3 regions of the Enterobacter sp. UPMP2061 genome follow, and region 3 is predicted to be linked to each of the others. Evidence: predicted binding sites of a transcription regulator. Region 3 holds the regulator's gene; each other region holds the start of a gene.
The links. Region 3 encodes PurR, which represses purine synthesis genes. Its sites were predicted from a motif close to CANGCAAACGTTTGCNTG; they were not measured.
Positions count from the first base shown of each region.

Region 1: purL (phosphoribosylformylglycinamidine synthase) is a predicted target of PurR. The motif match lies at 1,449-1,466, and genes of this name have one in related genera.
Region 2: purT (formate-dependent phosphoribosylglycinamide formyltransferase) is a predicted target of PurR. The motif match lies at 1,505-1,522, and genes of this name have one in related genera.

Region 1 covers NZ_JBSKJP010000002.1:29,216-32,494, forward strand. Annotated here, with positions in the region: gene mltF (membrane-bound lytic murein transglycosylase MltF) at 1-1,284, opposite strand, end outside; gene purL (phosphoribosylformylglycinamidine synthase) at 1,552-3,279, shown strand, end outside.
Region 2 covers NZ_JBSKJP010000009.1:44,407-47,685, reverse strand. Annotated here, with positions in the region: gene ptrB (oligopeptidase B) at 1-658, opposite strand, end outside; gene ACWKXX_RS16540 (tellurite resistance TerB family protein) at 734-1,384, opposite strand; gene purT (formate-dependent phosphoribosylglycinamide formyltransferase) at 1,556-2,734, shown strand; gene kdgA (bifunctional 4-hydroxy-2-oxoglutarate aldolase/2-dehydro-3-deoxy-phosphogluconate aldolase) at 2,809-3,279, opposite strand, start outside.
Region 3 covers NZ_JBSKJP010000001.1:1,056,262-1,059,540, reverse strand. Annotated here, with positions in the region: gene ACWKXX_RS05170 (MFS transporter) at 1-410, opposite strand, end outside; gene cydH (cytochrome bd-I oxidase subunit CydH) at 572-661, opposite strand; gene purR (HTH-type transcriptional repressor PurR) at 959-1,984, shown strand; gene punR (DNA-binding transcriptional activator PunR) at 2,002-2,913, opposite strand; gene punC (purine nucleoside transporter PunC) at 3,027-3,279, shown strand, end outside.

The DNA of each region.
Region 1 (3,279 bases), on a different contig from region 3:
CGTCAGCTTCTGGTACCACTGTTTCTGGCTAAGCAGCGGCAGGCGCTGTTTTACATCTGACCAGCTGTCCGGGTTACCTTTGGTTTTCGCCGTCAGCGCCCGCGCGTCGAGCATGTGCGCATAACCCATGTTATAGGCGGCCAGCGCAAACCAGATCCGCTCCCCTTCCGGGACCGTCTCCGGCACTTTCGCCATCATATCCTGTAAATACTGCGCGCCGCCGCTGATGCTCTGTTCCGCATCGGTCCGGTCGCTGATGCCGAGGCTCTGGGCGGTATTTTTGGTCAGCATCATCAACCCGCGCACGCCCGTGGGGGAGGTGGCCTGAGCATCCCAGTGCGATTCCTGGTAGGAAATCGCCGCCAGCAGCTTCCAGTCAATCTCCTGGGCGTACTTCTCAAACAGCGGTTGCAGATCCGGCAGCACGCTGTCCACCGCGCGCAGGAAGGTGCGGGTGTCAACGTAATCAAAATCGTCTCCGTGACCGAGATATTTCTCTTCCAGGCGCGCCAGGGTGCCGTCTTCATTGATGGAATTAAAGAAATCGAGCATAGCCGCAGAGACGGTTTGATCGTCGTCCAGCTGGGTAAACCAGGTCACCGGCTGTTCGTCGGTCACATCCAGCGCCACGGCAATTTCAGGATGAACGCGCTGGAAAAGGCTGATCGCCACCGAATCAGCAATGGTATAGGCCAGCTTTTTATCTTTTACCTGCTCCAGTAATTCGGTCGTGCCGAGTTTAGGATCGACCGTCCAGCTGAGGTTCGGGTATTTTTTCTCTTTCAACGCCCGCAGATCGTCAATCACCACATGGCCTGGCGCAATGGTCAATTGCTGGTCGGTGATGTCGGCCAGTGAGCGCGGGCGCAGGCTACCCACACGATAAACCACCTGCTGCGACACGGAGTAATAGGTCGGGCCCGGCTGATAGTTTTTGCTGCGTTCGCTGTTGTACACCAGACCTGCGGCGAGAATATCGGCACGGTCATGGTCCAAATCATCAAACAGCTGGTTGATGTTCTGCCGCACGGTAACTTTCAGCTTCACGCCCAGATAGTCCGCAAACAGCTGTGCCAGTTCGTAATCAAGACCGATAGTTTTACCGTTGATATCGTCGTAAATAAGCGGGGAGGAGAGGGTACTGACGCGCAACTCCCCCCGCTCCTGAATGGCGGCGATACGGTTTTCGGCCTTGCCGAACCAGGGAATAGACGGCCAGAGGGCCACTGCCAGCAGCAACGTAACAATGCCGATGAGCAGATAATTAATCTTTAATTTTTTCAATTAGTTAATTCTCTGCGACGCCGGTTGCCTCAGTGTGCTGTAGTCATGTTAAGAGTAGAGTTTGCCATTGATTGAGCGGCATTTTGCGCAAAGTAGCGCCAGTTGGCAACCAATTAGAGAGACAGGTCACATCTATTGTTAAACATAAAGGATGATTTTATTTCGACGCAAACGGTTTCGTCGGCGCTCAGGATTCTCTATAATGACGCCCGTTTTCCCCCCTTGCGCACACTGTAAGCGCCCCGGCGCTTCGAAGACGAGAGACTTATGATGGAAATTCTGCGTGGTTCGCCTGCACTGTCTGCCTTCCGTATTAACAAACTGCTGGCACGTTTTCAGGCGGCCGACCTTCCGGTAAGCAATATTTACGCTGAGTATGTCCATTTTGCTGACCTGAACGCCCCCCTGAATGCAGAGGAGCGCGTACAGCTGGAACGCCTGCTTAAATATGGCCCAAGCCTGAGCAGCCATACGCCGACCGGCAAATTAATCCTCGCCACGCCACGCCCTGGCACCATCTCCCCCTGGTCTTCCAAAGCCACCGACATCGCTCACAACTGCGGCCTGAGCCAGATTAACCGTCTGGAGCGCGGTGTGGCGTACTATGTGGAAGCGTCAACCCTGAGCGACGCGCAGTGGCAGGTGGTTGCCGCAGAGCTGCACGACCGCATGATGGAGAGCGTGTTTGATTCTCTGGATGATGCGCAGAAACTGTTCTCCCACCATCAGCCTGCGCCAGTACAGAGCGTGGATCTGCTTGGGCAGGGGCGTCAGGCGTTGATCGACGCAAACCTGCGTCTTGGTCTGGCGCTCGCAGAAGATGAAATCGACTACCTTCAGGATGCATTCGTTAAGCTGAATCGCAACCCGAACGACATCGAACTGTATATGTTCGCGCAGGCCAACTCCGAGCACTGCCGCCACAAGATTTTCAACGCCGACTGGATTATCGACGGCGAACAGCAGCCGAAGTCGCTGTTCAAAATGATCAAAAACACCATGGAGCAAACCCCTGATCATGTGCTGTCTGCTTATAAAGACAACGCCGCGGTGATGGAAGGTTCCGAGGTGGGCCGCTTCTTCGCCGACCGTGAAGCAGGGCGCTATGACTTCCACCAGGAGCCTGCGCATATCCTGATGAAAGTGGAAACCCACAACCACCCGACGGCCATTTCTCCGTGGCCGGGGGCGGCGACCGGCTCCGGCGGTGAAATCCGTGACGAAGGTGCGACCGGTCGCGGCGCGAAACCAAAAGCGGGTCTGGTCGGTTTCTCCGTTTCCAACCTGCGTATTCCGGGCTTTGAGCAGCCGTGGGAAGAAGACTTCGGCAAGCCAGAGCGCATTGTCACCGCGCTGGATATCATGACCGAAGGCCCGCTGGGCGGCGCGGCGTTCAACAACGAATTTGGTCGTCCGGCGCTGAACGGTTACTTCCGTACCTACGAAGAGAAAGTGGACAGCCACAACGGCGAAGAGCTGCGCGGCTACCACAAACCGATCATGCTGGCGGGCGGGATCGGCAACATTCGCGCCGATCACGTGCAGAAAGGCGAGATCGTCGTCGGCGCGAAGCTGATTGTACTCGGCGGCCCGGCAATGAACATCGGTCTGGGCGGCGGGGCAGCCTCGTCTATGGCTTCCGGTCAGTCTGATGCGGATCTCGACTTCGCGTCCGTGCAGCGCGACAATCCGGAAATGGAGCGCCGTTGTCAGGAAGTGATCGACCGCTGCTGGCAGCTCGGCGATGCCAACCCGATTCTGTTCATCCACGACGTGGGCGCGGGTGGACTCTCTAACGCCATGCCTGAGCTGGTGAGCGACGGCGGTCGCGGCGGACGCTTCAACCTGCGCGATATCCTGAGCGATGAGCCGGGCATGAGCCCGCTGGAAATCTGGTGTAACGAATCCCAGGAGCGCTACGTGCTGGCGGTTGCCGCCGATCAGCTGCCGCTGTTTGACGAGCTGTGCCGCCGCGAGCGCGCGCCGTATGCGGTC
Region 2 (3,279 bases), on a different contig from region 3:
TTTCCTCATACACCAGTTCATCGTCGGCGGAATCGGTCCCCACCGTATGACGCCAGACCTGATAAGGCAGCAGCGTTGAGACATGCTTTTTAACGTAGTAGACCGTTTCTGAATCGTTACCCCAGACAAAATCGGGGGAGACATTATCCAGCATTTCGGGATACCAGTTTCCCGTTTCAAGATTGCGGAAACGCAAACCGTACTGGCGGCGGGAGAGGTAATCCTCAGCCAGCGCCATAATGGCGTTATCGGGGGAAATGGACATGCCGCCCAGCGTATAAAACTCACTGTGGGCCGCACGTTTGTTGGCATCCAGCAGGATCTCCCATTCATCCCACTCGGCGCTCAGCACAGACTGGCGCTGGTAGATGGGATATTCGTTTCCCGGCTCATAAATATGGCGATAGCGATAACCGTTTTTGCACCACGGGGCAGAGACATCACGCTGGGGGATACGCTGCACCATTTCCTTCAGAAGTTGATCCTGAAGCGCCTGCTGGCTGGCCATGACCTGGCGGCCATAGTCGTTTTCCTCGTGCAGATAGTCCAGCACCTCTGGCCGGGAACGAGAATCGTCCCGCAGCCAGTAGTAGTTATCGATACGCGTATCGCCATGCGTGGTGATCGCATAAGGAGTACGTCGGGCTTTTGGAGGCATGGCATTCTTACTTTTTCGTTTTACATCCTATAAGGTTGGCAAAACACGCGTATGATGCAAGCGAAACATGGCCTTCTAGCCCACGAGGGTCTGCTTCTGCTGCTGAATATCCTGCTCAATTCCCTCACGAACGTCCTGTGGGATCTTCAGCGCATCGCCCAGGGCGTTCAGGTAGCTGCGCTCCATAAAGTGATCGATATCGATGGCGGCACAGCTCAGAAAATAGAGTTCCAGCGCCTCTTCTTCGTTTTTCACGCTTTGCGCCAGACGCTGCGGATCAAGCGGCTGTTCGATGGCCTGCGCCACCAGCGCCCTGCCCTGTTCCTCAACGCCCGCTTCCCGCATCTGCTGTTCAATTGCGGCACGTTCACTGGCATCAATATGCCCGTCGCTCTTGGCCGCAAAGACCAGGGCGAGGATCAACCGCTCGGTGCGTAAATCTAACGGCGATACCTGCTTCCCGTACTGCGGTTCATCCTGATGCGCGCTGCGCACCTTGTCTTTGTATTTGTTCCATAAGACGGAGCCTGCAATAGCCCCTCCGCCCGCCAGCAGCGCGCCGGTACCATATTTGGTAAGCAGTTTCCGCGATGATTTATTGGCAACCAGCAAACCGGCCAGCCCGCCGAGCGCACCCGGCACCAGCAGCTTGCTCAGACCCTGCTCGCCGGACGACGAGCCTTTTTGTCCCAACAGGGATTGCAGTTGATTCATCCAGCCTGACATATTTTTCCTCACGTAACAGTGCGTAACCTTCACAGCCTAAGCGAGCGGGTGTCAGGAAATGTCTGTCAGTACTAAAGAAGCGCAAATTTCCCTGCTGTCCGGTTATCCCCATACAAGACAGACGCAAACGTTTTCGTTTATACTGCCCGCATCTTTTTCAGGGGGATTTTTATGACTCGTTTAGGAACCGCGCTGCGTCCCGCCGCGACGCGCGTCATGCTGTTGGGATCGGGTGAACTGGGTAAAGAAGTGGCCATTGAATGCCAGCGTTTAGGTGTGGAAGTGATTGCGGTGGACCGTTACGCGAATGCGCCCGCCATGCACGTCGCGCATCGCTCGCACGTCATCGATATGCTTGACGGTAATGCGCTGCGGGGGTTAATTGCCGACGAAAAACCGGATTTCGTGGTACCTGAAATTGAGGCCATTGCCACTGAGATGTTGATTGCCCTTGAACAGGAAGGCCAGCGCGTGGTGCCCTGCGCCACTGCGGCAAAACTGACCATGAACCGGGAAGGCATTCGTCGCCTGGCGGCAGAAGAATTACAGCTCCCGACCTCCAGCTACCGTTTTGCCGGGGATAAAGCTGCGTTTCTCCAGGCCGTAGAGGAGATTGGCTACCCGTGCATCATTAAGCCGGTAATGAGCTCCTCCGGCAAAGGGCAGAGCTTTATCCGCGACAGCAGCACGCTGGACAACGCCTGGGACTATGCCCAGCAGGGAGGCCGAGCCGGGGCCGGGCGCGTCATCGTGGAAGGCGTGGTGAAGTTTGATTTTGAAATTACCCTGCTCACCGTCAGCGCCGTGGATGGCGTTTATTTCTGCGACCCGATTGGTCATCGGCAGGAAGACGGCGATTATCGCGAATCCTGGCAGCCGCAGCAGATGAGCGCGCTGGCGCTGGCACGCGCACAGGAGATCGCCCGCAAGACGGTGCTGGCGCTGGGCGGCTACGGCCTGTTCGGCGTGGAATTGTTTGTTTGCGGCGACGAGATGATCTTCAGCGAAGTCTCCCCTCGTCCGCACGATACCGGGATGGTTACGCTGATTTCACAGGATCTCTCTGAGTTCGCGCTGCATGTACGCGCTTTCCTCGGTCTGCCGGTTGGCGGCATCCGTCAGTACGGCCCGGCAGCCTCGGCGGTGATCCTGCCGCAGCTGACCAGCCAGAATGTCACCTTTGATAACGTCGAAGGTGCGGTTGGCGCAGGCTTGCAGGTCCGGCTGTTCGGCAAACCGGAGATCGACGGAAGCCGTCGTCTGGGCGTGGCATTAGCGACCGGGGAAAATGTGGACGAAGCCGTCGCGAGAGCAAAAAGAGCGGCTGCGAACGTCAGCGTAGCAGGATAAAAAAACGGGCCGAAAGGCCCGTTTTAACTGTCTGGCTGGCCGGGTTAGGCGCAGCCGACACCCGGCAAACAAACTTACTGTTTCGCGCCTTCTACCGCTTCGCGAGCCAGTTTAGTGATGCGATCCCAGTCGCCTGCTTCCAGCGCATCCGCCGGAACCAGCCAGGAGCCGCCGATGCACAGCACGCTTTTCAGCGCCAGATAGTCACGGTAGTTGGCCGGAGAGATGCCGCCCGTTGGGCAGAAACGCACCTGGGAGAATGGGCCCGCAATGGCCTGCAACGCTTTGGTGCCGCCGTTCGCTTCAGCCGGGAAGAATTTGAACTCTTTCAGGCCGTAGTCCATGCCCAGCATCAGTTCAGAAACGGTGCTGATACCCGGGATCAGCGGAATAGAACCTTCGGTTGCGGCTTTCAGTAGCGGCTCAGTCAGCCCCGGGCTGATGGCAAACTGTGCGCCCGCTTCGGTCACTTCCGCCAGCTGCTGCGCATTCAGAACCGTACCTGCACCGATGATCGCTTCCGGCACTTCTTTGGCGATAGCGCG
Region 3 (3,279 bases):
CCCATGAACATAGTGGCTACCGCGCTGGCCTGCTTATGTTTTGGCACCACGCTGGCGGCAACAACCGAGCCCAGTCCGAAGAAGGCGCCATGGTTGAGGCTGGTCAGAATGCGCGAAAGCATCAGAGTGGTGTAATCGGGCGAAATCGCGGAAAGCACATTTCCGAGAGTGAAAATCGCCATCAGGAAAATCAGCGCATTGCGGCGAGCGCGGTGGGAAAGCAGCAGCGTCATCAGCGGCGCGCCCACCATCACGCCAATCGCGTAGGCGCTAATTAACATACCGGCCGCAGGAATTGAGACGTCCACACCCCGGGCGATAACAGGCAATAACCCCATCGGGGAGAATTCAGTGGTGCCAATCCCAAAGGCGCCAATCGCCAGGGCCAGCAGGGGAAAATTGATTTTCATGAAGAGACTCCGGATACCGTGCCATAACCCGGCACAGAACTAAGAAGTCAAAAGCATGACATCAATCACAAAAAATGAGAAGTTAACATTTTGGCAAAAGATTTTTGCCGGAGAGGTAACAATAGCGGCAAGAGAGGGAGAAGGTTCTCCCCCCTCCTGAATCAGTGCAGCGCAGCGGTTAAACCACCCGCAACAATCAGGGCAAGAACAACAATGGTGGTAAACAGCGAAAACTTCAGATCGGTACTCATCAATTTTTCTCCTTTTATTCACCCTACGAAAAGTGAGCTTGCTCATTTTTACACAGTTCAGGTCAAAAATCTTCCAGGATTTAAGCGGATATCCACTTTACCTCTTCCCCTTTTCATCAAGATAGGACAAAATTCCACGCTAAATTTATTAGCGTACCGGCCACTGACCCCCTCCTGACGTCCTGTGTCGTTTTCCCGGCGTGTCGCAACTCATGTTTGCGTGATAAGGGTGAGAGAAGGCAAACGTTTACCTTCAATTTTTTCAGGAGCTTAGGATATGGTCTGGAGTGACATTTAATGGCAACAATTAAAGACGTAGCAAAACGCGCAAACGTTTCCACTACAACCGTATCACATGTTATTAACAAAACGCGTTTCGTCGCTGAAGAGACGCGTAATGCCGTCTGGGCGGCAATCAAAGAGCTGCACTACTCGCCAAGTGCGGTCGCCCGCAGCTTGAAGGTTAATCACACCAAATCGATTGGTCTGCTGGCCACCAGCAGTGAAGCGGCCTACTTTGCTGAAATCATCGAAGCCGTTGAAAAAAACTGCTTCCAGAAAGGCTATACCCTGATTCTGGGCAACGCGTGGAACAACATTGAAAAACAGCGCGCTTACCTGTCAATGATGGCGCAAAAGCGCGTCGACGGCCTGCTGGTAATGTGTTCTGAATACCCCGAGTCGGTCCTTTCTATGCTGGAAGAGTATCGCCACATTCCGATGGTGGTCATGGACTGGGGCGAAGCGCGCGCAGACTTTACCGACTCCGTTATTGATAACGCCTTTGAAGGCGGCTACATGGCGGGGCGTTATCTGGTAGAACGCGGTCATCGTGAAATTGGCGTGATCCCGGGTCCGCTGGAGCGTAACACCGGAGCTGGCCGTCTGGCCGGTTTCATGAAAGCGATGGAAGAGGCGCTGATCACCGTGCCGGAAAACTGGATTGTTCAGGGCGACTTCGAGCCGGAGTCGGGCTATCGCGCCATGCAGCAGATCGTCTCCCAGCCGCATCGCCCTACCGCGGTGTTCTGCGGCGGCGACATCATGGCGATGGGCGCGCTCTGCGCGGCGGATGAACTCGGCCTGCGCGTCCCGCAGGATATCTCGGTGATCGGCTATGACAACGTGCGCAACGCCCGCTTCTTTACCCCGGCGCTGACCACCATTCACCAGCCGAAAGATTCGCTGGGTGAAACGGCCTTCAACATGCTGCTGGACAGGATCGTCAACAAGCGTGAACAGTCCCAGTCCATTGAAGTTCACCCGCGCCTGATTGAACGCCGTTCCGTTGCGGACGGTCCGTTCCGCGACTACCGTCGTTAATCTCATTACGGGGCCAGCTATGCTGGTTCCCGCAACCACTCCCGGTTCAGCGTTTCGCTGTCGCCCAGATAATCCAGCAGCCAGGCCATGGCGGGCGAGACGTCGTTTTGCTGCCACGTCAGACAGCACGCGGCATCCGGGAAGGGGTTTTCCAGCGTCAAGGCCACCCACTCTCCCGCGTCGATGCGCGGGCGCGCAAAATGCACCGGCACCATGCCAACGCACAGCCCCGCGCTCAGACAGGTGGCTGACGACTCCCAGTCCGGTGCGACCACGCGGCGCTGATTATCCAGCAGCCAGGTAATGCGCTTGGGCAGCGAGCGGGAGGTATCTTCCAGCACCAGCGAGGGCCAGTTGCGTAAGGTGTCATCGCTCAGCGGACCTTCCAGCGCCGCCAGCGGGTGATCGCGCGCGACCACGCAGGTCCAGCTCAGCATGCCCATGTCGCGAAACGCGTAGCGCCCCCCAACCGGGATCGCCTGGGTTGCACCAATCGCCATCTCCGCCCTGCCGTCCGCCAGCGCATCCCAGACGCCGTTGAACACTTCCTGCGAAACACGCAGTTCGACGTCGGAAAAATGACGATAGAAATCGACGATCATCTGCCGGGTCCGCTCCGGCTTAACGATGTTATCCACCGCGATAGCGAGATGCCCGCGCCAGCCGTTGGCGATCTGCTGGCACTGCTCACGGGTGATCTGCATTTTTTTGATAACAGACCGCCCTTCCTTCAAAAACCACGCTCCGGCAGGCGTGAGCTCCACGTCGCGATGACGCCGCTCGAACAGCGGCACCGCCAGCCACGCTTCCAGCTGGCGCACCGTATAGCTGATAGCCGAGGGAACGCGATGCAGCTCCTGGGCGGCACCGGTAAAGCTGCCGTTACGCGCCACGGCATCAACCACTTCAAGGGAATAATCTGACCACATATTTAGCCTGCAAAATTTTTGAATGCACCCGCCAAATATTAGCGTTTCACAAGCCGCTTTACACTCCCTACACTCTGCGCCAACGTACACCTGCCTCCTCAGGAGAAAAAACAGTGCAACCCAGGAAAGGATTTTTAGTCTGGCTCGGCGGCTTAAGCGTGCTGGGCTTTTTGGCGACCGATATGTATCTGCCCGCGTTCGCCGCGATGCAGGAAGATTTGCAAACCCCTGCCGCCGCCATCAGCGCCAGTTTAAGTTTGTTCCTCGCCGGCTTTGCTTTTGCGCAATTGCTGTGGGGGCCGCTCTCGGATCGTTTCGGCCGTAAGCCCGTCCTGTTGTTGGGTCTGGCGATTTTTGCCGTAGGCT